One region of the Caldanaerobacter subterraneus subsp. tengcongensis MB4 genome, then DNA from elsewhere that is predicted to be linked to it. Evidence: riboswitches for the same ligand, from Rfam matches in the RefSeq annotation. Region 1 holds a riboswitch; each other region holds the start of a gene.
The links. Region 1 has a riboswitch for cyclic di-AMP ahead of TTE_RS09175 (ABC transporter substrate-binding protein). Riboswitches for the same ligand answer to the same signal wherever they lie in the genome.

Region 1 (6,157 bases):
CCCAAAACTGCCATTACTCCCACCGCAAATATTAAGAAAGGAAAAGAAAGCAAAAAATCAGCAAAGCGCGAAATCACCGTATCAACTGTTCCTCTGTAGTATCCTGCGATTGCTCCTAAGAAAGTCCCAATAGAGGCAGAAATCAAAACAGTCAAAAAGCCAACCAGTATTGATATTCTAGAACCGTATATAATCTGTGTCAGCAAATCCCTTCCTACCTGGTCAGTTCCCAGAGGATGTGCCCACGTTCCTCCACTCCACACAGGGGACAATAGTCTTGCTGAAAGGTCTGAGTATTTAACGCTGTAAGGTGAAATAAAAGGTGCGAATACAGCCATTAAAATATAGGCTATGATTGTAAGCATTCCAATTAAAGCAGTTGGATGCTTTTTTATCTTCCCTAAAAGGCTTAAAAGGTTAGTTATTAAATTTGATTTTTTATAAGATACTTCATAATACTTTGCAGGCACTATTCCATTTTTTATAGTCATTCAAACACCCCCTACAGTTCAATCTTGGGGTCCAGATAAGTGTAGAGTATATCTACCAAAAGATTTGCCATGACAAAAGTGAAGGCGTAAAACATTACGACTCCCTGGACCAGAGGATAATCCCTGTCAAATATCGCAGTCACAACAAGCCTGCCTATTCCAGGCCATCCAAAGACATTCTCAACTATCATATTTCCCCCTAAAAGTGCTCCTACTTCCATGCCTAAAACTGTAACTGTTGGAATCAATGCGTTTCTTACAGCATGCTTAAGTATTACTAATTTCTCAGGCACTCCCTTAGCCCTTGCGAAGACCACATAGTCATTTCTTAAGACCTCCAGCATACTGGACCTCATAACTCTTGCCAAAACAGCTGCTAAAGGAGCTGATAAAGTTAGAGCAGGCAAGAAAAGATGCCTCAAACTGCTCACAAATGCTTCCCAGTCTCCAGCAAGAAGCGAATCAATCGTGTAAAAACCAGTTACCTTAGGTATATAAATTAGAAAATTTATTCTGCCCTGACTCGGAAGTAAATTTAATTTGGCTGAAAAAATTAGAATAAGTATTAATCCCAGCCAGAAAGAAGGCATTGATATTCCTGTAAAAGAGATTGCCATCATAGTTCTGTCAAGCCAGGAATTCTGTTTGACAGCAGATATAATCCCTATGGGGATACCTATTAAAATCCCAAGAGTTAAGGCTGCCAGAGCAAGTTCAATTGTAGCAGGTAGAGTCTCTCTGATAAGTTCAATTACAGGAACTCCTTTTGTTATAGACTTTCCCAAATCTCCCTTTAAAAGATTTGTGAGGAAAATGTAAAGCTGTGTGTATATAGGTTTATCAAGGTTAAACTCCTTTTTTAAAAGCTCTATGTCCTGCTGTGATACCATGCTTTCTTTTCCCATCATTATGTCAACGGGGTCTCCCGGAGTAAATCTCATAAATACAAATACTGTTATGGCTATTGCTAGCATTATAGGAATTGTGTACAAAACTCTCTTTAAAACCTTCGCTTCCCTCATAAAAATTCCCCCATCCACTTTAGAGTAAAAAGGGTCATTAACCCCTTTTTACTCATTAGAAAGCTTCACTCTGTGCATATTTTCTCTACCGTCCATACTCGGCTGCCAGTTTTCTACATTTTTAGTCGCAGCTTCTACAGTTTTCAGAGAATATCCAAACACCCATGGAGCATCGTCATATATTATCTCCTGAGCCTTGTAATAAAGCTCTTTTCTTTTAGCATTGTCTGTCTCTTTTGCCGCTTCGTCTAGGAGCCTATCAACCTCTGGATTGCTGTAGAAAGAATAGTTTCCTCTTTCACCTGTCTTGAGCTTTGGATTTAAGAAATCAAATGGGTCAAGATATGCATTTCCCCAGTCAGTAAGGTACAACTGCCTGGTGCCTTTCTGTATTTCTGACTGCAAAACTCCCCATTCCCAGGTTCTTACAGAAGCTTTTATACCTACTTTTTCAAGCATGTTAACTATAGCCAAAGCTTCCTCTTCTCTAAAAGGCTGAGTATCTATTACAACTTTCAAATCGCGAACTCCAGCCTCTTTTAAAAGCTCTTTTGCCTTGTCAGGATTGTACTCATAGGGCTTTAAATCTGTGTTCGCAGCAAAGGCATAGGGAAGCATTGGCCCTGCAAGTCTCACCCCATAGCCTTTGTAAATTTCTTTTACAATAGAATCCATGTCTATTGCGTAATTTAAAGCCTGCCTTACCTTTTTATTGTCAAAAGGTGGCATTTTATTGTTTATCTCAAGGATGTAGACTCTTGTTCCATCGTTCTCCTTTACCTGTATGTTTGGATTTTTCTTAAGCCTTTCTATCATATCAGGTGGAATGTACTGAACTATATTTACTTCTCCTTTTTCCAAAGCAGCTATTGCAGTAGAGGGCTCAGGTATCATTCTAAATACAACTCTTTTTAGACTTGGAGGACCAACAGGGGGAATGTCTGGAGAACCACCGTAATATCCATCATACCTTTCTAAAACTATCTGCTCATCCAATTTCCCAGATACATATTTAAAAGGTCCTGCTCCTATAGGATGCTTTAAAAATTCCTCGTACCCTACTTCTTCATAATATTTTTTAGGTATTATCTGCTGATGGACTAAAGCCTGAAGTAAAACTGGGAAAGGCTCTTTTAAGATAAATCTAACAGTGTAATCATCAATTTTTTGAACATCCTCCACGGGTCCCATTAAGCCTTTTCTTGGAGAAGTTTTCCCTTCAAGTCCTCCCTCTTTTATTATTCTATTAAATGTAAATACGACATCATCGGCTGTAAGAGGGTCTCCATTTTGAAAAGTTACGCCTTTCCTTATCTTAAATTCCCATTCTGTAGGCGATATAATCTCCCAAGACTCTGCTATTTCAGGGACTACTTTTCCATCGTATGTCCGCGTCACAAGCCCATCAAATATGTTTCTCAAAACTGTCTCAGTCTCTCTATCTCTGTAATCAGCCGGATCCAATGTCACAATGCTGCCCTTATTTAAAGCTATTACAATGGTTCCTCCATCTTTTTCTGAAGTTACTTTCTTAGAAGATGTACATCCCCCTAAAACGAGCAAAAGTGATAAAAGAAGTGCCAAAAGGATAGCAGTTTTTTTCATAATAAAATATACCCCCTTCAAATGTAAATTTATGGTAAGGACGGGGGTATAAAAAGGCCGCCGAAATATCCAGCGGTCCCGGATATTTCTCCTTCCCACGCTTGCGAGGTTAGCTGACGGGCTCGGGTCGAAGGAGTAACCCTACTCTTCCCGTAGGAAGAGATTCGCCCCAAAAGTGTGGGTCCCCCGCCCCTTTTCGGGTTCAGCGATAACGATTAAGTTGTTGATTAAATTGTACCATACTTTTACCAGTTAGTCAAATACAGACTATCCCAACCCGTCCTTTGTGTGATATAATTATCTTGAAAACAAATATAAAAGGAGTAGAAAGTCGTGACAAAGAGCCTTAAACTTCGCACTTTTTTTCTTTTTGTATTTTTTCTAATCCTTTTTTCCATACTTATAGGAAGGCTTGTGTGGATACAGGTTGTAAACGCTGAAAAGCTCTCCCTTGCCGTAGAAAGGCAGACAACAGCAGACATAATAATAAGGCCCCAGAGAGGAAATATCTACGATGTAAACGGCAATATACTCGCCTGCAATGTGCCTGCTGCGGATGTTTACGCCTCTCCAAAATACATAAAAGACCCCGAGAAGGCTTCAGAAGAACTGTCAAAATATTTATCTATCAGCAAAGAAGCCCTCTTCAAGGTTTTATCTAAAAAAGATTTGGAATGGACAGTGCTTGAAAGATTTGTTCCAATGGAAAAAGCTCTATCCATAAAAAAGCTCAACATCCCTGGAATATATGTAGAGGATACTTCTATGAGAAACTATCCAAATGGATCAATGCTTTCGCAGGTCCTGGGGTTTACTGGAGTAGATGGATACGGTCTATATGGCCTTGAATACTCCCTTGACAGGTATTTAAGCGGAGTTCCGGGAAGAGAGATATCTTTAGTAGACAGGGAAGGACACAAAGTAGGAATACCCAGCAAATACTACAAGCCAAAAGAAGGCGAAGACGTAGTTTTGACTGTTGATTCCGTCATTCAGGCTTATACAGAGAGAGCTATTAAAAAAGCTTATGAGAAGTACAAACCAGAAGATGGAATAACTGCAATTGTCATGAATCCAAAGACAGGAGAAATCCTGGCAATGGCAAATCTTCCGGACTTTGACCCAAATGACCCGCAAAAAGTCCCTTCACAGGAATACTGGGCAAATCCAGCTGTATCCAGTATTTACGAACCTGGTTCTGTGTTTAAAGTAATAACAGCAGCAGCGGCGCTGGACTCCGCCGTGGTAACCCCTGAAGAGCAATTCTTTGACCCAGGGTATTATGAAGTGTCCGGCAAAAAAATTAGAAGCTGGACAGTCCTTGGAAACATCACTTTTTCTCAGGCCATAGAAAAGTCCAGCGATACAGTTTTTATACAAGTCGCCGAAAGGTTAGGGTTAGACACTTTTTATAAATACATACAGGCCTTTGGCTTTGGCGCCCCTACAGGCATTGAACTTCCTGGCGAGGCAAGCGGAATGATTTTGCCTAAGGATAAGGTGTATCCTGTTGACTTTGCCACCATGTCCTTTGGACAGGGAATTGCAGTAACCCCCATTCAGATGATTACAGCCTTCTCAGCAGTTATAAACGGCGGAGACCTCATGTACCCACATATTGTAAAATACATTAAAAGTGAAGGCAAAATTGTAAAAGAATTTAAACCCCAAGTAGTGAGGCAGGTAATATCCAAAGAGACTTCTGACACCCTAAGGTACATATTAGAAAAAACAGTGACAGAAGGAACAGGACAATTGGCTCAGGTTCCCGGTTACAGGGTTGGCGGCAAAACTGGCACTACAGAAAATTACCAGAAAGGGAAATACACTGCTTCTTTTGCAGGCTTTGCTCCTGTGGAAAATCCAAAAATAGCGGTTCTTGTCATTGTAAAAAATCCGACGCAAGGTGGACATATGGGAGGAGAAGTAGCTGCTCCAATAGCCCAGGAAATACTGAAAGATACACTCACTTATTATGAAGCAGTGAGAAAATAGCTCACTCGCCTACTTCTTTTTTTATCCCCTCAATGACCTCATAAGCGCTCTTTCCTTCCTTAATCCCTTCCTTTACTCTTTCAATAACGAGGTTATTGACCTTCTCCCACTTATCCCATAGGGGAGGCAGTTCTGTGTATTTCACCGCCTCTTCAATTTTTTTCATCTTCTCCTCGCCAATCTCTATTCCCTTTTTTGTAGGTACATACCCTAATTTTAATACTCCTTCTTGATCTTGTACAATAAATTTTATAAGCCTATATTCCATCTCTAACTTCTTTAAATCTTTGTCTTTTTTTATGCCATACCCGTACACTTTTGGAGAAATTGTCAGAGGTATGCCACTTTCTCCCGTAGGATAAAAAGCCACATCAAACTCAAATAATTTGCCCTTTTTAAACAGATTGCTAAGCTCAGCAATTTTATAACTTTCTTCCACTAATGCAGCTGTATTTTTATATAGAGTAAACTCATCCCACAGTTTTTTTCTATCTCCTTCCAGTGAAACTGGATTTATCACACTGTATCTTCCAGCCATGTCAAGCACTTTTTGAAGTGAGGAAATCGCCTGTGGTCCAAAAAAAGCGTATTTGCCCTTGTCATAAACTTTTCCTCCGTCTAGCATCAAAAAGCCCCAAAGGCTGTAACTGCCATTAAAAAGCGGTATACCCAATCCAAATACAGGTTTTTTATCATCCTTTTCTGTGACCTTTATCATACCATTTAAAAATTCTTCATAATTCCAATATCCTTTTTCAGGCAGGCTTATCTCCTTATCTTCAAATATTTCTCTGTTTATAAAAATCACATTTGTGTACATACCCAAAGGCAGTCCGTATATGTCTTCTTTTAAAGACAGGGCTTTTAATACCTCTTCATTGTATTCACTTTTCTCTTCTTTTGATACAAAATTTGTAATAGGTTGTAAAAAATCCTTGTATAACCGCACAAGCTCCAGATTAACTGGAAATACATCCGGAAGAACTCCTTTTGAAAAGGCCTCTTTTAACCTTTCTATTCCATCCCCCTCTGAAATAGGCTCAA
Region 2 (6,157 bases), 930 kb from region 1:
TATCAAAAGGCCATTGTGCTGAAGGGAGGAAAGGGAGGAAGGGGAAATGCCAAATTTGCCACTCCTACTTTAAAGACTCCCCGCTTTGCTGAAAGCGGTGAAAAAGGAAGAGAAATGTGGGTGAGATTAGAGCTTAAACTTCTCGCAGATGTGGGACTGGTTGGGTTTCCCAATGCCGGAAAATCTACATTACTGGCAAGTTGCAGCAGAGCTAGACCCAAAATTGCCAACTATCCTTTCACGACTCTGACCCCAAATTTAGGAGTTGTGGAGCACAAAGGAAAGTCCTTTGTAATGGCTGATATTCCAGGGCTTATTGAAGGAGCCCACAGGGGTGAAGGATTGGGGCACGATTTTTTGAGGCATATTGAAAGGACAAAAATGCTTATCCACGTGGTAGACGTATCTGGCAGCGAGGGAAGGGACCCTGTAGAAGACTTTGAAAAAATAAATGAAGAGTTAAGACTTTACGATGAAAGGCTTGTGACTTTGCCTCAGATTGTCGCAGCAAATAAGATGGATTTGCCTGAGGGGAAAGAAAAATATCCTAGATTTGAAGAGGAGATAAAGAAAAGAGGATATGAGGTATATCCCATATCGGCTCTTACAAAAGAAGGGCTTGATGCTCTTCTTGACAAGACTATTGAGATTTTGTCTTCTATTCCTGCCGAAAAAATAGAGGAAGTCCCTGAGGTAATAGTCTATAACCCGCCTGAGGAAGAGGAAACCCTGGAGGTAGAAGTCAAAGGAAACACTTATTATCTAAAGGGAAGTAAGATTGACAAGCTTTTAAAGAGGATAAATTTACAGGATGAACATTCTCTGAGGTATTTTGAAATTCTCCTTAGAAAAAGTGGGGTAATAGATGCTCTTAAGGAGAAGGGTTTTAAAAGCGGGGACGTCATAAATGTGAGGGATTTTGAGTTCGAGTATTACGAGTAAAAACTTCAAGTTGTGCATTTTCACTTTTTTAATGTATAATGTAAGTATACATTAAAAAAGCAGGGGGATATAAATTGGAAAGGGAGCTCAGGCTTGGTATAATGGGAGGCACATTTGACCCTATACATTATGGCCATTTGGTCACAGCGGAAGCTGTAAGGGATGAATTTAAGCTGGATAAGGTAATTTTTGTACCTGCTGGCAATCCTCCTCATAAAGTGAAGAGGAAAGTGACGGACAAAAAACACAGGTATTTGATGACTATTTTGGCTACTATAACAAATCCATTTTTTGAAGTTTCTTCGATTGAAATAGACAGAGAAGGCTACACCTACACAATTGACACTATAAAAGAGTTTAAGAAAATGTATGGAGAAAAAACCCTGTTTTACTTTATAACAGGGGCAGATGCTGTATTAGAGATTCTCACTTGGAAAAATGCGGACGAGCTTTTGAGGCTGTGTTATTTTGTAGCCGCAACCCGTCCTGGCATTGAAGGGAATAAGATTGACCAAGAGCTTGACAAGATAAGAAAGCTTTATGGAGATGTGATTTACAAAGTTACAGTTCCTTCTTTAGCAATTTCTTCTACTGATATAAGGGAAAGAGTGGCAAAGGGTAGACCTATAAAGTACCTTCTGCCGGAGCCAGTAGAAAGGTACATCCAGAAATACAAGCTTTATAAAGAGGATGACTCAAGATGAGGTATGACATTGAATGGATGAAAGAAAAACTAAAAGAAATGCTGGATGAAGAAAGGTATATCCATTCTGTTGGGGTTATGGAAACAGCTGTAAAGCTTGCTGAGAAATACGGAGTGGATGTTGAAAAAGCTAGGGTGGCAGGGCTTCTGCATGACTGTGCAAAGGGCTTTTCTGATGAAGAGCTTGTAAAGATGGCTTACAAGTACGGAATTTTCGTAGATGAGGTTCTTCTTAAAGTGCCTTTTTTATTGCACGGACCTGTTGGGGCTTATCTGGCTCAAGAATTGTTTGGAGTGACAGATGAGGAGATAAAAAGAGCGATTGCTCTTCACACTACAGGAGATGTTAACATGTCTCTTTTAGACAAGATTATATTTTTAGCAGACTATATAGAGCCAAATAGGGATTTTGAAGGGGTGGAGGAATTAAGGGAACTTTCTTGGAAGGATTTAGATTTAGCTGTTTTAAGAGCTTATGACAGCACTATATGCTATGTGATAAAGAGAAATATGATACTTTATGAGAAAACCGTGAGCGGAAGAAACGACATTCTTTTAAAATTGGGAGAGGAGAAACATGAGGAGGTTTTTTAAAATTTTCGCTCTATTTTTGGGACTTTTGGTACTCAGCTTGGGGACTGGAGCTTATATATACTTGAAGTCTTTAAATCCCTCTGATGCGAGCTTGATGAACCTTCCAACTAAGGAGGATAAAAAGAACCCTGAGGAGCTAAAAGTGCTAATTTTGGGGATTGACGAGACTTCTCCTGATGACCCTCATAGGTCAGATACTATGATGGTCATTTCCTACAATGTCAATACGCAAAAGGGGTATATTTTGTCCATTCCGAGAGATACCATGGTCACAATTCCCGGCCATGGGGTTCAAAAAATAAACGCAGCCTATCCAATTGGCGGGCCTAAACTTGCCATGGAAGAAGTATCACAGCTTATTGGAGAAGACATCAGCTACTATGTGAAAATTGACTATGAAGGTTTTAAAAAGCTTGTGGACGCTATAGGCGGTGTGGAAATGAATGTTCCTATAGACATGAATTATGACGATTATGCAGGGAATTTGCACATTCACCTGAAAAAAGGGTGGCAGCATTTGGATGGAGAAGAGGCTTTGCAGTTGGTGAGGTTTAGACATGGTTATGCTGAGCAGGATTTAGAGAGGGTAAAGGTCCAGAGGGAATTTTTGTTGGCGGCTTTAGACAAAATTAAAAGCCCTTCTATTCTTTTGAAATTGCCTCAGCTCTTAAGGACGGTCAATCAATATGTGGAGACTAATATTCCCCCTTCTCTGATGGTCAAATACGCCGAGTACGCTGCAAAAGTTAGTAAAAATGACATAATTACTGCTACACTGCCTGGAAACCCTGAATATATAAATGGCATAGCTTACTATGTTGTAGATTCAGAGGAGATAAAAAAATTCATGTCAGATTTACAAAAAGGGGAATTAAATCAGTCTGTTAAAATAGAAGTATTAAATGGGTGTGGCATTCCTGGAGCTGCAGGGAAAGTGGCGGAAATTTTAAAACAGCAGGGCTTTGATGTGGTTCGCGTGGGAAATGTGAATGGAGCTTCTTATGATACTACTCAGATAATTTTAAGAAGTGAGAATAAAAAGGTTGCAAATGAGCTCAAGAAGCTTCTTAAAAATGCTGTGATAGTAGAGGACTACCAGAAAAAAAGCGATGCTGATATAACCATAATTTTAGGGAAAAATGTAAGCTTAGAGGGGTGATTTAGTGATAGAGGCAAAAGAGAAGGTTTATAAAATTTGCAGGGTTTTAGATGAAAAAAAGGCCTTTGATGTGAAAATTTTGTACATTGGCGAACTTACTACCATTGCAGATTATTTCATAATAGCTACTGGTACATCTAGTACTCATGTGCAGGCGTTGGCGGATGAGGTGGAGAAAAAATTAGGAGAAGAAGGTATATTTGTGGACCATGTGGAGAAAGACTTTGCGTCTGAGTGGATTTTGATGGACTATGAGGACGTAGTAGTTCACATTTTTCAGCAGGAAGCAAGAGAATTTTACAGCCTTGAGAGATTGTGGGCGGATGCTAAAGAGATAGTGCTTGACAATAGGCTATAAGGCATGTATAATAACGTTAATAAATTTTTAATCATTTCTTTTTTCACATCCGCACACAATCTGGTATAATAGGGGGATTCAATCCGATGGGTACTCATCCACTGTTAAAAAGCATTGTTCCTATGGTAGAAAGCATTGCGAACACATTTGGGAAAAATTGCGAAGTGGCTCTTCACGACCTTTCATCACCTCAAAGCCCGATAATTGCTATTGCCAATGGCCACGTTACCGGGCGAGAAAAAGGAAGCCCTTTGCCTGATGTCATTCAAAAGGCATTAAAATCAGACAGTTTAGAAGACATGATCAATTTTAAGAACAAGTCTAGAGATGGGAAGATATTAAAATCTTCTGCTATTTTTATAAAAGACGAAAATGGAAGACCTGTAGGGTGTTTGACAATAAATATAGACATATCAGAGTTTATTCTTGTAAAAAATACTTTGTCAGAATTCTGCGAAATATCAGAGCCTTCAGAGGAAAACAAGGAATCCTATACAGGCAGTGTTAGTGATGTTTTGGAGAGCATAGTGAACACAACACTGGAGAGTTTTGGTAAACCCGTAAATTTCATGACAAAAGAGGAGAAGGTGCAGATAGTTAAGATGCTGGATGCAAAGGGCACATTCCTTATAAGAGGTGCTGTAGACTATGTGGCAAAAATTTTGTGCGTGTCCAGATACACTATTTACAACTATCTGGATGAAATAAGAGTAGGAGAAGATTTTGGCAAATACTGACGCTTGCTTCCTTTATTTTACTTTACAAACATTTTATTTTATGATATAATAAAAACGGGCTTTTGTATAATTGAATAACATGCTAAACGCTGAATTCGTTAAGAAGCGGGGGACCCACTCTTTTGGGGTGAATCCATCTTTTAAAAGATGGTAGGGTTATCTTTCGACCCGAACCCGTCAGCTAACCCCGTAAGCGTTGAAAGAGAAGGATATGATAGCATGTAAGGTGTCTTATTGTCTTTTTTGGCACCGAAGATAAAGCTATAGAAGTCCTTCTATAGCTTTTTCATTTCTTTAAAAAGGGGGTGTATGGGCATGAAAATGCCTTATTTTGCTGTAATCGGGGCGGGGAACGGGGGGCAGGCAATTGCAGGACATCTCGCTTTAAAAGGGTTTAAAGTAAATTTATACAATAGAACTTATGAAAAATTGATTCCAATAATACAAAGAGGCGGTATAGAGCTAGAAGGAGAAGTTGAAGGATTTGGGAAACTGAATCTTGTGACTGACGATATAAGCAAAGCCGTAAAAGATGTGGATATGATACTAGTTGCTGTGCCTGCGTCTGCCCACGCCATGATTGCAGAAGAGCTTTTGCCCTACTTGCAAAGAGGCCAGATAGTGGTATTAAATCCCGGAAGAACAGGGGGAGCATTGGAAGTTTACAACATACTTAAAAAGAGAAGTGATTTAGAGGTTGTTATTGCTGAAACTGATACTTTTATCTATGCCTGCAGGTCTTCTAATGGGAAAGCTAAAATATACAAGATTAAAGACATAGTATCAGTTGCGGCAATTCCTAAAGATAAAACGGAAGAAGTAGTGGAAATTCTCAATATCGCTTTTCCACAGTTTGTAGCTGCTGAGAACGTGTTAGAAACCAGCTTCAACAATTTTGGAGCAATTTTCCATCCCGCTCCAACGCTTTTAAATGCTGCTCGGATTGAGACTACCAAGGGAAATTTTGAGTACTATAGAGAAGGGATTTCGCCTTCTGTCGCCAAAATCCTTGAAAAGATTGACAATGAGAGAATGATGGTGGCAAAGGCTTTAGGCGTGAAAACTATCTCTGCTAAAAGATGGCTTAAAGAAAGTTACAATGCCGATGGGGATACGCTTTATGAAGCTATACAGAACACAAAAGCTTATATAGGGCTTATGGCTCCTGATACTGTAAATTGCAGGTATATTTTTGAAGATGTTCCTATGAGCCTTGTGCCTATCTCTTCTATTGGGAAAGAAATAGGTGTAAAAACGCCCACAATTGACGCGATAATACATCTGGCATCCGTGATGCATGGAAAAGATTACTGGGAAATAGGGAGAACTGCCGATAAATTGGGAATACGTGGGATGTCGCCTAAGGAGATCATAGAACTAGTAGAAGGGAAGAGAAAGGAGGTTGCGACAGCATGAGAAAGCTTATCGTGGCTGGTTCAATTGGAAATTGTGTCCATGTTGCTGGAGTGTACAATTTTTTGAGGTTTGCAGAACAGCAGGGTTATGAGACGGTGTTTTTGGGGCCTGCTGTCCCAATAGATAAATTGATTGAGGCTGTAAAAGAGTATCAACCTGAAATTGTAGGGGTGAGTTACAGACTTACGCCACAAGCTTTGGAGAACTTGCTAAAAGAACTTAAAGATAAGATAGAAAAGAATAATTTA
Region 3 (6,157 bases), 830 kb from region 1:
CTTCTTAAGGCGGTAGGGAGGATGAATAAGCCTGTACTTTTAAAAAGGGGGCTTGCCGCGACTTTGGAGGAGTGGTTGAGCGCTGCAGAGTACATCTTAAATGAGGGAAATAAGGATGTAATTCTCTGCGAAAGAGGTATAAGGACTTTTGAGACTTATACCCGCAATACTTTAGATTTGAGTGCGGTTCCAGCCATAAAAAAACTGAGTCATCTACCTATAATAGTAGACCCCAGCCATGGAACTGGTCGGTGGCACCTTGTGCCTTCCATGGCCAAAGCGGCTGTTGCTGCAGGAGCGGATGGACTTATCATAGAAGTGCATCCTGACCCTAAAAATGCTCTTTCTGATGGGCCTCAATCTTTGACCCCAGACAACTTTGAAAGCTTGGTGAAAGAATTAAAAATTATTGCTGAAGCTGTAGGGCGGGAACTGGCATGATAGAGAAGGTAGCTGTTGTGGGACTGGGCCTTATAGGCGGGTCTATCGCAAAAGCTTTAAGAAAGTATACAGATATAGATGTTGTCGGGGTGGATATTGATACAAAAACTTTAGATAAGGCTTTAAGAGAGGGTACAATTTCTGAAGCCTTCAGGGAAATAAATTTTGCACTTGATGTAGATGCTCTTTTTATCTGCACTCCTGTTGGTAAAATAGCTGATAGTGTTAAGAAGATATATCCTCATCTTAAAAAGGGATGCATAATAACTGATGTTGGGAGCACTAAAAAAGTTGTCATGGAAGAGATAGAAAAATTTCCACCTTCGGATTTTTACTTCATTGGAGGGCATCCTATGGCTGGCACTGAAAAGGCAGGGTACGATTATTCTCACCCTGACCTTTTTGTAAATTCTTTTTATTTCTTGATTCCTTCTAGCAGTGTGGAAGAAGGGATTTTAGAGATTTTTGTAAAAGAAATAATAAAAAAGATAGGTGCAAAACCTGTCATTGTAGATTATAATGAACATGACAGGATAGTAGGAGTTATAAGCCATGTTCCTCATATAGTTTCTACGGCACTTTCTAATTTTGCACACAGAGAATGCAAAGATGCCTTAAAATACGCTGCAGGAGGATTTAAAGATACTACGAGAATCGCTCTTTCTCAGACTGAAATGTGGAAGGACATAATTTTTAGCAATAGAGAAGTGGTTCTTGATTTACTAAGAAATTATAAAAACCTCCTCGAAGAATTTGTGTATCATCTGGAGAGAGGAGATGAAGAGTTTTTAGTGGACTTCCTTGACAAGGCCCGAGAATGCAGAAAAATACTAGAGGTATGAGGTGAGAAAATGGATGTAGAGGTAAAAAAGAAAAACAGCTTAAAAGGTGTTATTTCTGTCCCGGGAGACAAATCTATATCTCACAGAGCTGTTATGATAGGTTCAATAGCTGAAGGGCTAACAGAAGTAGAAAATTTTCTTGTTGCTAAGGATACTCTTTCTACTGTAGAGTGTATGAGAAAACTGGGTGTAGACATTAAATTGGAAAGAAATAGAGTGAAAGTGTATGGAAAAGGATTGTACCTTAGTAAGAGCAGTGAAGTGTTAGATGTAGGAAATTCTGGGACAACAATTAGGCTTTTGATGGGAATACTTGCAGGGCAAGAGTTTGAGACAATACTCACAGGGGATGATTCTATCAAGAGGCGGCCTATGGGAAGAGTGATAGTGCCTCTTACTCTCATGGGGGCTAAAATAGAGGCAAGGGAAGGGAATTTTGCTCCTGTCAAAATAAGAGGTGGAAAACTTCGAGGAATAGAGTATAAAATGCCTATTGCCAGTGCACAGGTTAAATCTAGCATAATGCTTGCAAGCCTTTATGCAGAAGGAAGGACAGTGATTGAAGAGCCTGCTTTATCGAGAAATCATACGGAGCTTATGCTTCAAACTTTTGGTGCAAGGATAGAGATAGATGGAAAGAAAATATTTTGTTATCCGGGAAGTAAATTAAAAGGGCAGAAAATTATAGTGCCTGGAGATATATCTTCTGCTGCCTATTTTATAGTGGCAGCAAATTTGCTTCCTAATTCAGAGGTGGTTATAAAAGATGTGAATGTAAATCCTACGAGAACAGGAATTATAGATGTTTTAAAAGGTATGGGAGGAAATGTTGAGCTTATAAATGAAAGATATGTGAATAATGAAAAAATAGCGGACATTGTAGTTAAAAGTTCTAAATTAAAGGGTATAGAAATCGGCGGAGACCTTATTCCTAAGCTTATTGATGAAATTCCTGTTATCGCAGTTGCAGCAGTTTTTGCTGAAGGAACCACTGTGATAAAAAATGCAGAAGAATTGAAGGTAAAAGAGAGCAACAGAATAAAATCAATGACATCAGAGCTTGGGAAAATGGGAGCTAAAATTTTTGAGACAGAAGATGGAATGATTATAGAAGGGACAGGCTTTTTAAGAGGAGCCGAAGTTGAGAGTTACAACGACCACCGTGTGGCCATGTCCTTGTGGATTGCTGGCCTTTTAGCAGAAGGTCGGACCATAATTAAGAAGGCTGAATGCGTCGACGTTTCATATCCCGATTTCTATAAGACATTTGATATGCTATAATTTTATTGGTGATGGCCAATGAAGGAAAAGATACTGATTGTAGAAGATGAAAGACAGATAGCGCGTTTTTTACAATTGGAATTCGAACACGAAGGCTATGAAGTAAAAATAGTTTACGACGGAACCTCAGGCGTGAAAGAAGCTTTAGAGGGCGATTATGACCTTGTGCTTTTGGATATAATGCTTCCAGGAATGGATGGATATGAAGTTTTGAAAAAAATAAGAGAAAACTCTGACATACCTGTTATAATGCTTACAGCAAAATATGAGGTGAAAGACAAGGTAAGAGGGCTAGACATTGGTGCAGATGACTATGTAACTAAGCCTTTTTCTATAGAGGAGCTTTTCGCTAGAGTGAGGGCTGCATTGAGAAAGAGAAATCCCAGTATTAAAAAAGATGTGCTGAAGTTTGCTGGTATTGTTATGGATTTGACTACTCATGAGGTCAGGAGGCAGGGAGTAAAAATTGACCTTACGAAAAAAGAGTTTGACCTTTTAGAATTTTTAATGAGAAATGCGAATATTGCTCTTTCTAGAGAAAAAATTCTGCGGTCAGTTTGGGGATATGACTATTATGGGGATACCAATGTAGTAGACGTGTACATAAGGTATTTGAGAAGCAAAATTGACGACCCATTTGACAGAAAATTGATTCACACTATAAGGGGAGTAGGTTACAGTTTGAGAGATGGTGAAGATGAAGATTAAATTGTTACCTCAGCGCATAACTTTAAAAATAGCGCTTCTTTATTCAGCAGTTTTTTCATTTGTGCTGATTTCTTTGAATGCCTCAGTGCTTTACACTTTGAAGTATTACCTTATATACCAATCAATGGAACAGGTGTCAACTCAAGCAGAGGTTATAAAGGCAAAACTTAGTGAAGCAAAACAAAATATGGACGGAGCTTTAAAAGACACAGCATTTTCTGGGATACCTGATGAAAATATTTATGTAAAAATATTTGATTCAAAAGGGCGATTGCTGTATTTATCTAAAAAATTAGAAAGAGTTGCGATTCCATATAATACTAATCTAGAAGTTCCTGTTAAGGTTGATGAATTTGATAAGGATTTAGTTTACTTAAATACAGTATTTAAAAAAGGCGATGCTACATTTTATATACAAGTTATAAAGGATATGAAGAATGAGTACGCTTTTTTAAAGCTTCTTTTTATTTTGATGTTTTTTGCTGATGGAGCTGGTATTTTCATTTCATTTGTGACAGGTTATTTTGTTACAAAAAGGGCATTAAGACCTGTAGATTACATGATAAAAGAAGTGAAAGACATAGATGCAAAAGGCTTAAATAAAAGACTTAAAGTTTACGGAGAGGAGGATGAACTCACAAGGCTGGCAAAGACCTTTAATGACATGTTGGACAGGCTTGAAGAGTCTTTTGCGCGTCAAAATAGATTTGTGTCTGATGCCTCCCATGAATTGAGGACTCCTATTTCTGTCATAAAAGGATATATTGACATGCTAGATAGATGGGGAAAAGACGACAGAGAAGTATTAGAAGAAGGAATTAAAGCCATAAAGAAGGAAACTTTAGAGATGGAAAGTCTTGTTGAAAAACTTCTTTTTTTAGCGAAGGGCGATGACAGGTCAATAAAGCTGGAGAGGGAAAGTTTTGATTTGAAAGAGATAGCAGAAGAAGTGGTCAGAGAGATTAAACTGATTTACGAAGGAAAAAATGTATCATTAAAAGGGGAAAATGTGAGAATAAATGCAGATAAGAAGCTTATAAAAGAGGTTTTGAGGATACTCCTTGATAATGCGGCAAAGTACACCTCAAAAAATGGCAACATAGAAATTGAAATAGGAAGTGGTGACGAGGCCTATATAAAGGTTAAAGACGATGGGATAGGAATACCCGAAGAGGATTTGCCGTATATTTTTGAGAGATTTTACAGAGTAGACAAAGCTAGGTCTAAAGATACAGGGGGCACGGGCTTAGGTCTTTCTATCGCAAAATGGATTGTAGAGGAACACGGTGGAGTGATTGGGGTAAAAAGCGAGGTAGGGAAAGGAACGGAGTTTACCGTGATGCTTCCGCTTATCAATGACAGCAAATGACTCTATTCCCATCAGTTTAATATGGACAGAGTTTTTGTATTCCGTGTATAATTTAGTTAAAACATGCCGAATCCCCGATAAGGGGTACGGGGGATGTAAATTTGGGGTGAATCCACGTATTGTGGTAGGGTGGCCCTCACCCGAACCCGTCAACTAACCTCGGAGGCAAAGGGGGTAAATCATGTCCAAAGTTCACCTCAAAGTAAAGCCTCTCATCGCATTAATTATCGGAGGACTATTTTTATTTCAAGCTGCCTTTGCCGCTACTTATACTGTGAAACCAGGAGATACTTTATGGGGGATAAGTCAAAAATACGGCATTACTTACACTAAATTGATGGCTCTAAACGGGTTACAGACTACTACAATATATCCTGGCCAAGTGTTGCAAGTGCCTGGTAATGATAACACATATGTGGTTCAAAAAGGCGATAGCTTGTACTTAATAGCTAAAAAATATGGAATTACCGTAGATGCGTTAAAAGCTGCAAACGATTATAAAAGCGATATCATATATCCAGGTCAGGTGTTTATCATACCAAAGCCTGTTAATTCTTCCTCTCGAACATATAATGATGTCAGCAGAGGTTATGTTCAAAGGAGTGTAATACCTTACACTCCAGAGGAATTTGACCTTCTTGCGCGACTCGTTACAGCAGAAGCGGATGGAGAGCCGTATCAGGCTAAAGTAGCAGTAGCAGCTGTAGTGATAAATAGAGTGAAAAGCGGTATTTTTCCCAATACTATAAAAGATGTCATATATCAAGTGGATGCGTGGGGGAATTACCAATTTACTCCTGTACTCAATGGCTGGATAAATAGGCCTGCATCTACAGATGCTATAGCTGCTGCAAGAGATGCTCTAAATGGCATTGACCCCACTAATGGAGCTTTATATTATTTTGACCAGAGCTCCACTAATGCCTGGTTGTGGTCCTTACCCATAGCGGCAAGAATAGGCAATATGGTTTTTTGTTACGGGAAATAAAGCGATGAGAGGGGTAAGAGGCGGAGTAACCGCCTCTTTTTTACTTTTATTTGTAAAAGAGCTTATATAACAGGGAAAAGGCAAATGCTATAAAAACTGCAGAAGATATGTATTTTAAATAGTTGTGAGAAATTTTTTTATTGAAATAAGAACCTATAATTATTCCTATCACATCTGCCATGAACATGCCTAGAGTTGTTCCCAGAAGTATATAAAAAGGCTGACGATAGGAAGCAGTTAAAGCAATAGTGGTCAGCTGTGTTTTGTCTCCAAATTCTGAAAGGACGTAAGTGATTATTATAGTTAAAAGAGGAGGATAATGAGAGGTTATTATTTTTCCGTTTTCTGACTCTTTATGGCTCAGAGAAAAGACTCCAAAAAATAAAACCAAAAGAGCAGCCAAAAATTTCATATAAAAGTTTGGTATGTGTTCTCCCATATATGAACCAAATAATACTGCAATACCGTTATTTATTAGTGCTGCAATTAATACACTTACTAAAACGGTTCTGGCTTTGAATAAAGAGG
Region 4 (6,157 bases), 960 kb from region 1:
CTCCTCCACTCTTAAAGCCACATTTGTCTCCAGTTCCTTAAAAAGTCTTTCTCTTAGATGTCTAGAAGTCACGTATTTCCCTTCTGTTCCTGCAAAGGGACTGGTATTCACACTAAAAGTCATGGACACAGTAGGCTCCTCAATTTCTACAAAGTCTACAGGTTCAGGGTTGTCCTTATCCGCTATTGTCTCTCCTATCTCAATATCTCTAATTCCCGAAACGGCTACTATATCCCCAAGTTTTGCCTCTTCCACAGGCACCCTTCTTAATCCCTCAAATTGGTATATGTTGTTTATGTTGAACTTCTGAATACTTCCACCCTTTTTGCATATCGCCACTTCTTCTCCAGCTTTAATTCTGCCTCTCACTACCTTTCCAATAGCAATCCTGCCGATGTAGTCGTCATAGTCCAAAGTAGTGACTATAAGCTGAAAAGGTCCCTCTATGTCTCCTGAAGGAGCAGGAATGTATTTTATTATAGTTTCAAATAGAGGCCTTAAATCACGAGATTCCTCCTTTAAATCTAATTTTGCTATGCCACCTTTTCCAGAAGTATACACAACAGGAAAATCAATCTGGTCATCATTGGCGCCAAGCTCTATAAAGAGGTCAAAAACCTCGTCAATGACCTCATTTGGCCTTGCATCAGGCCTATCAATTTTACTTATTACAACTATTGGCTTTAAATCAAGCTCCAAAGCCTTGCTCAAAACAAATCTCGTCTGGGGCATAGGTCCTTCAAAAGAGTCTACCAGAAGAAGCACTCCATCTACCATCTTCAAGACTCTTTCAACTTCACCGCTAAAATCAGCATGTCCTGGCGTATCAACTATATTTATTTTCACATTTTTATACCTTACCGCCGTATTCTTAGCTAATATTGTTATTCCTCTTTCTCTTTCAAGGTCATTAAAGTCAAGTATTCTCTCTTCCACTTTCTCATTCCACCTGAATATACCGCTCTGTTTTAACATGGCATCCACCAAAGTAGTCTTGCCGTGGTCTACATGAGCTATAATCGCTACATTTCTTACATCTTCCCTTACTGCCCTCATAAGGTATCTCCTTCCATAAAAAGGTATATCATGTACAGTATTATATGATATACCAAGCCATCAAAATAGTCAATATAAAAAGAGCACTTTGATAGTGTCAAGATACTGTAGGATTTTTTTAAGACAACCCCTGAAACTTAGTTAATTTCAGCCTTCAACTTATCATGCTTTTTTATATAACTTGTGCATATTTTAATGCTCTTAAAACCCTATATATTGGCGTTACTTTCCCTATATTCAAAACTGTAATATTGTTTATCTTTTCATTTGTAGACGTTTTAACTCTCCTTACCGCTTCTTTTATTTGCTTCTTCGTTAATTTGTAACTTCCTGCATTTATATTCTTTTTCTTGCCCCATTCTACTTCTCTTAAGTCTCCTCCATTCTTGCTAAATACCCTTAATTTCGCCATTAGTTTTAATCCTTCTCTGCTCCACCCTAATGGATTCCTGCTTAGTCTTGCTGAAAATACATGGCTTATATGTCCTTCTGCACTGCACCCTATTACATCTTCGTCTTCGTTGTATATTTTTATCCCTTCCCAATTGTTTAGTATGTATTTCTTTGCTTCTTTTATCTTCTCTTTCTCTCTCTCTTCCTCTGCTGCCTTTATTAACTCATCAAATACCTTCTTTACTCTTTCTTTATCCCCTTCATTTATTGCTCTCCATATCTTATCCCTATACTTTGGCTCTTTTGATGTAGCTTTTAATACGTATTTGTTTAAATGATATCTGTCTAGTACAAACCTTGATTTTAATATCCATTTTAATCCCTCTTTTATCCACGGTGCCCCATCTCCTGCTATGTATATCTTCTCTATCTTCTCTTCTTTGTAATTGTCTTCTATGTAATTTGCTACATCTATCCATATGTCTTCAGGTTTCTCTCCTACATATGCTTTGTAATAGACATTCTTCAGTACGTTCCTTCCGTTTTTCTCTTCTCTACCTTCATGTATGTATACTAATCGTGGAGTTTCATCTCTCCCGTCCTGTAAAGGTACATGGTCCTCGTCTGCCTCTATGTATAAAACCCTTACTTCTTTCTTTTCTTTTATTTCTCTCTTTACTTCTACTTCCCCTATTTCCCTTATTGCATTTAATACCGTCTGTTTACTTAACTCCTCTGGACATGCTTTTTTACTACTTCTCTCATATGATTCTTCTATTGCGTTTTCTACTAACTTTATCTTTACTCCCTTTTCTATCCTATCGTGCCGTCCTATCTCTAATGCATCATCCACCAAATATGTATATCTCCCATCCTCTTTAGATTTGTAATATGTCCTCTCATATTCAATATCCCCAAGGACTGTCGTTAATCTCTTTTTATCTTTCCTCTCTACTACCCATTTTTCTTTCCTTCTCTTGTCTTCTTTTATTATCCTATCTAACTCTTCAATAATTGCTTCTATTGCCCCTCTACCTAGTTTGTCCGTGAGTTCCTTTATCCTTGCTACAAGCTCTGTAATATTCATTCCTTTGTTTAACAAATCACCAAAAATTTCTACTACTTCCTCAGTGAAATTTAGAGCATTTTGTAGTATAATATCCTCAAAGATATGTTTTTTCACAAGAGACACCCCTTTCTGTGATGTTTTGTTTCCAAGTTCTATTTTATCACAGGGGTTGTCTCTTGTTTTTTTCACTCAAAAAATCCTACGATAATTTTACACTATGGAGCACTTTTAAAGTGCTCTATTTAATCACTCTTTTTGCTTTTACATAGTGGGAAAGGTAATAACCTTCATTTAGAGGACTTATAATCACCTTTCCAGCCCCTGAAGAAGCGTGTATGAACTGTCCATCTCCAATATATATCCCTACGTGATTTATAATGCTACTTCCCAGAGTTCTAAAAAATACCAAGTCACCTTTTTCTAAGCTGTCGCGAGTAACCGTATCCCCTACGTTAGCCTGCTCATCCGCAGTCCTGGGTAAACTAAAACCAAAGTTTGAAAATACATACGATACAAAGCCCGAACAGTCAAAACCTTTAGGAGAACTTCCACCATACACGTACCTCGTACCCAGAAAAGACTTGGCAAAATCTATTAATTTATCTACGAGGCTTCTGTCCACTTCCCCTCTTGATGCATAAACCCCGCTTCTGACTGATAAGTACTCCCTGTAAATCCAGCCTTCCTGTCCATTTGAAAGTTTCACTTTGTACCAGCCGTTCTGCCTGTCTAAAACCTCAACCTGGGTACCTTTACTAAGCTGCATCAAAACTTTCCCTGATAAGCTGCCTTCACTCCTTAAATTTACATAATTTCCCGTCACAACTCCTACGCTAACTTCACCCGTATCTCCGCGCGAAACTCCATTAGAAGACCTGACTGATAAGTACTCTCCGTAAATCCAGCCCTCTCTTCCATCAGAAAGCCTTATCCTGTACCAGTCACCTTGCTTCTCTAAAACAGTAACTACTTCGTCCTTACTCACTTGCGTAATTACGCTGCCAGAGAGGCTCCCCTCTGTTCTCACATTTACATAATTCCCCGTAACCTTTCCAACCCCTAATCCCTCTGCAAAAACTGGATGCAAAAAAGAATTCCCTATTAATGTCATGCCAAAGACAGAAACACCAAAAATAATTTTACCTATTTTCGATTCCATTTTGCAAATCTCCTTCCTTTAATGCCTCCGGAGTTAGCTGTCGGGTGCGGGACAGAAGGCATCCCTACTGCGGGAATCCGCAGATTAACCCCAAAAAGCGGTTCCTCCGTACCTTTCGGATTCGGCAAGATTGCAAACTTGTCTTTTTTTCTATCTTACCATACAGAAACTTCAAAGTCAATGTTTACATTACATTTTCTTAAAAAAATTTAATCTTTTATAAATTGCAATATTAAATGCAACACCTAATGAAAATCATGTAGATATAGGATTTGGAACAAATCATATATAACCTTAAGCCCATCTTAGTTAACAAATTGAGCGAAGGTCGTGATTTGTCAAGGGTTAAAGTCAGTCGAAGCCTGCCCCTTGACAAATCACGAACGAGCTCTAAACTTTATAAGGGATGGGCTTAACAGATTTTTGCCAGCTCTTCATAAAAGTATTCCTTAGGCGTTTTGTAATTTAACAATTTTCGTGGAAGGTTATTAAGCCAGTTTTCTACTCTCTTTATCGTATCTATAGATAAATCTTTAATACTTTTACCTTTAGGGATGAAACGTCGTATAAGACCGTTATGTCGTTCATTTGTAGCTCTTTCCCAAGATGAATATGGATGTGTATAATATACTTCTACGCCATATTCTAAAAGAGCACTTTCTAAATCACTAAACTCTGTACCATTATCAGATGTTATGGTTTTAAAGACCTTGCTTAAATTGTCACCAAACATATCTTTTAATTTTGATAATGCATCTTTAACAGATTTATTGTCTTTTGCATCTAATAAGAATATTATTTCATGGCGAGTCTTACGCTCTATTAATGTTAAAAGGACCTTGTCATTAGATTTCTTGCCAATTAACGTATCTATTTCCCAATGCCCAAAAACTTCACGGCTTTCAACTTCTTTAGGCCTAAAATCAATACTTTTACCCATAATACGTTTATTTTTACGGTTTTGTTTCTTCCTTGGTTTTAAGCGTAGTTTTAAAGGTAAATCAATGTTTTTAACTTTTAATAATCCTCTATCTATATAGTTGTACAGTGTTTTAGTACAAACAATAGTTTTATTATTCCAGCTTGGGTCCTTTTTACAATAACCTACAACTGCATCTGGTGACCATTTTTCATTTAATATTTTATTTTCAGCATATTTCAAGAAATCTTCTGCTTTAGCTACTTTAAATTTAGCTCCGCAATTTGAGCGATTTTTTTCGTAGATAGCTTGACCGGTTTCAGGAAAATAGCTTGTATAAGAAGATAAATCACTTCTAAGTTGTGTAGTAGTTCCACGTTTAATTTCACGGCTTATAGTGCTTGGAGATCGATTAAGTTTTTTAGCAATATACCGAATACTTCTTCCTTCTTTGAGTAATGCATAGATCTCTCCTCGTTCGTAGCTACTTAAGTGTTTAAAAGAACGCTTTTTTGTGGTATCATTATTATGAACCATAGTGAAAATCCTCCTTGTATGATGTTTAGTTGACACCTATATCATACACGATTTTCACTATGGTTTCTATTCTTTTATCTGTTGCATTTAATTATACAACTAACCAAAAATTTAATCTTTTCTTAATATAGTTTATAAAAATTTAATCTTTGTGACACAAAAAAATAAAGGGGTTTTCCCCTTTTCTCTCTGGTGCGGCGGGTGGGACTTGAACCCACACGGGATTAGCCCATACGCCCCTCAAACGTACGCGTCTGCCAGTTCCGCCACCGCCGCGAAACTTCCTTGTACGTCATAAATTATATAATCTTTTATCTCACCTGTCAATACTGTTTTTTTAAATACCAACTAGAAATATTGTTAAAAACATTAAAAGAAGTGGGGTCAATCCCTTTTACATTACCATAGGCCATAACGGCGCCTTCTAAGTAAAAAAGCCCTATCACTGGCTGTTCTTCAGCCAAAAATTCCCCTACCTTATAATAGTTATTTCTTAAACTTTTTTCATCTGTTTCTGAAAATACTTTGTTAAAGAGGTCATCAAGTGATGGATTGCTATATCCCATAAAATTGTCTTTCCCTCTCGTCATAAACATGGAAGAAATATCCTGATTATAGTTTAAGTTCCACTCCATTAAAGCCAAATCAAAATTCCCTGAAAAAACAGATTTAAGCAAGTCATCCCATGAAGCAGGGACTACATTTATATCAATTCCAATTTCTTTTAGATTGGTCTTTATAATCTGCGCCACTTTTAAAAGGTATGGATTGTCAGAATTTACTAGCAAATTAAACTTAAGCTGATATCCGCCTTTTGTGCCTATCCCGTTTGCCTTTAACCACCCAGCATCCTGTAGCACCTTATCAGCTTCTTTTATGCTGTAGACAGAAGCGATCTTAGGGCTATAAAGCCAGGAATCAGGTCTTATCGGAACATTAGATTTTAATCCGTGCTTAAAATAAACCTCTCTTAAAATCCTGTCCACATCTATTCCATAGGCTATAGCCTTTCTCACAGCCACAT

Region 2: another riboswitch for cyclic di-AMP. It lies ahead of TTE_RS04435 (NAD/NADP-dependent octopine/nopaline dehydrogenase family protein); the one in region 1 lies ahead of TTE_RS09175 (ABC transporter substrate-binding protein).
Region 3: another riboswitch for cyclic di-AMP. It lies ahead of TTE_RS04915 (cell wall hydrolase); the one in region 1 lies ahead of TTE_RS09175 (ABC transporter substrate-binding protein).
Region 4: another riboswitch for cyclic di-AMP. It lies ahead of TTE_RS04220 (C40 family peptidase); the one in region 1 lies ahead of TTE_RS09175 (ABC transporter substrate-binding protein).

The regions. Positions count from the first base shown of each region.
Region 1 covers NC_003869.1:1,850,069-1,856,225, forward strand. The annotation lists gene TTE_RS09165 (ABC transporter permease) at 1-491, opposite strand, end outside; gene TTE_RS09170 (ABC transporter permease) at 503-1,513, opposite strand; gene TTE_RS09175 (ABC transporter substrate-binding protein) at 1,562-3,118, opposite strand; cyclic di-AMP (ydaO/yuaA leader) riboswitch at 3,202-3,336, opposite strand; gene TTE_RS09180 (peptidoglycan D,D-transpeptidase FtsI family protein) at 3,452-5,113, shown strand; gene TTE_RS09185 (ABC transporter substrate-binding protein) at 5,115-6,157, opposite strand, start outside.
Region 2 covers NC_003869.1:922,688-928,844, forward strand. The annotation lists gene obgE (GTPase ObgE) at 1-942, shown strand, start outside; gene nadD (nicotinate-nucleotide adenylyltransferase) at 1,017-1,646, shown strand; gene yqeK (bis(5'-nucleosyl)-tetraphosphatase (symmetrical) YqeK) at 1,643-2,239, shown strand; gene TTE_RS04420 (LCP family protein) at 2,223-3,398, shown strand; gene rsfS (ribosome silencing factor) at 3,403-3,756, shown strand; gene TTE_RS04430 (helix-turn-helix transcriptional regulator) at 3,843-4,493, shown strand; cyclic di-AMP (ydaO/yuaA leader) riboswitch at 4,571-4,705, shown strand; gene TTE_RS04435 (NAD/NADP-dependent octopine/nopaline dehydrogenase family protein) at 4,809-5,909, shown strand; gene TTE_RS04440 (cobalamin-dependent protein) at 5,906-6,157, shown strand, end outside.
Region 3 covers NC_003869.1:1,015,982-1,022,138, forward strand. The annotation lists gene aroF (3-deoxy-7-phosphoheptulonate synthase) at 1-441, shown strand, start outside; gene TTE_RS04895 (prephenate dehydrogenase) at 438-1,283, shown strand; gene aroA (3-phosphoshikimate 1-carboxyvinyltransferase) at 1,293-2,564, shown strand; gene TTE_RS04905 (response regulator transcription factor) at 2,583-3,272, shown strand; gene TTE_RS04910 (sensor histidine kinase) at 3,262-4,641, shown strand; cyclic di-AMP (ydaO/yuaA leader) riboswitch at 4,696-4,823, shown strand; gene TTE_RS04915 (cell wall hydrolase) at 4,823-5,629, shown strand; gene TTE_RS04920 (TMEM165/GDT1 family protein) at 5,676-6,157, opposite strand, start outside.
Region 4 covers NC_003869.1:888,473-894,629, reverse strand. The annotation lists gene typA (translational GTPase TypA) at 1-1,056, opposite strand, end outside; gene TTE_RS04225 (ISLre2 family transposase) at 1,229-2,632, opposite strand; gene TTE_RS04220 (C40 family peptidase) at 2,757-3,677, opposite strand; cyclic di-AMP (ydaO/yuaA leader) riboswitch at 3,685-3,814, opposite strand; gene TTE_RS04215 (IS30 family transposase) at 4,090-5,133, opposite strand; tRNA gene TTE_RS04210 (tRNA-Leu) at 5,324-5,409, opposite strand; gene TTE_RS04205 (peptide ABC transporter substrate-binding protein) at 5,457-6,157, opposite strand, start outside.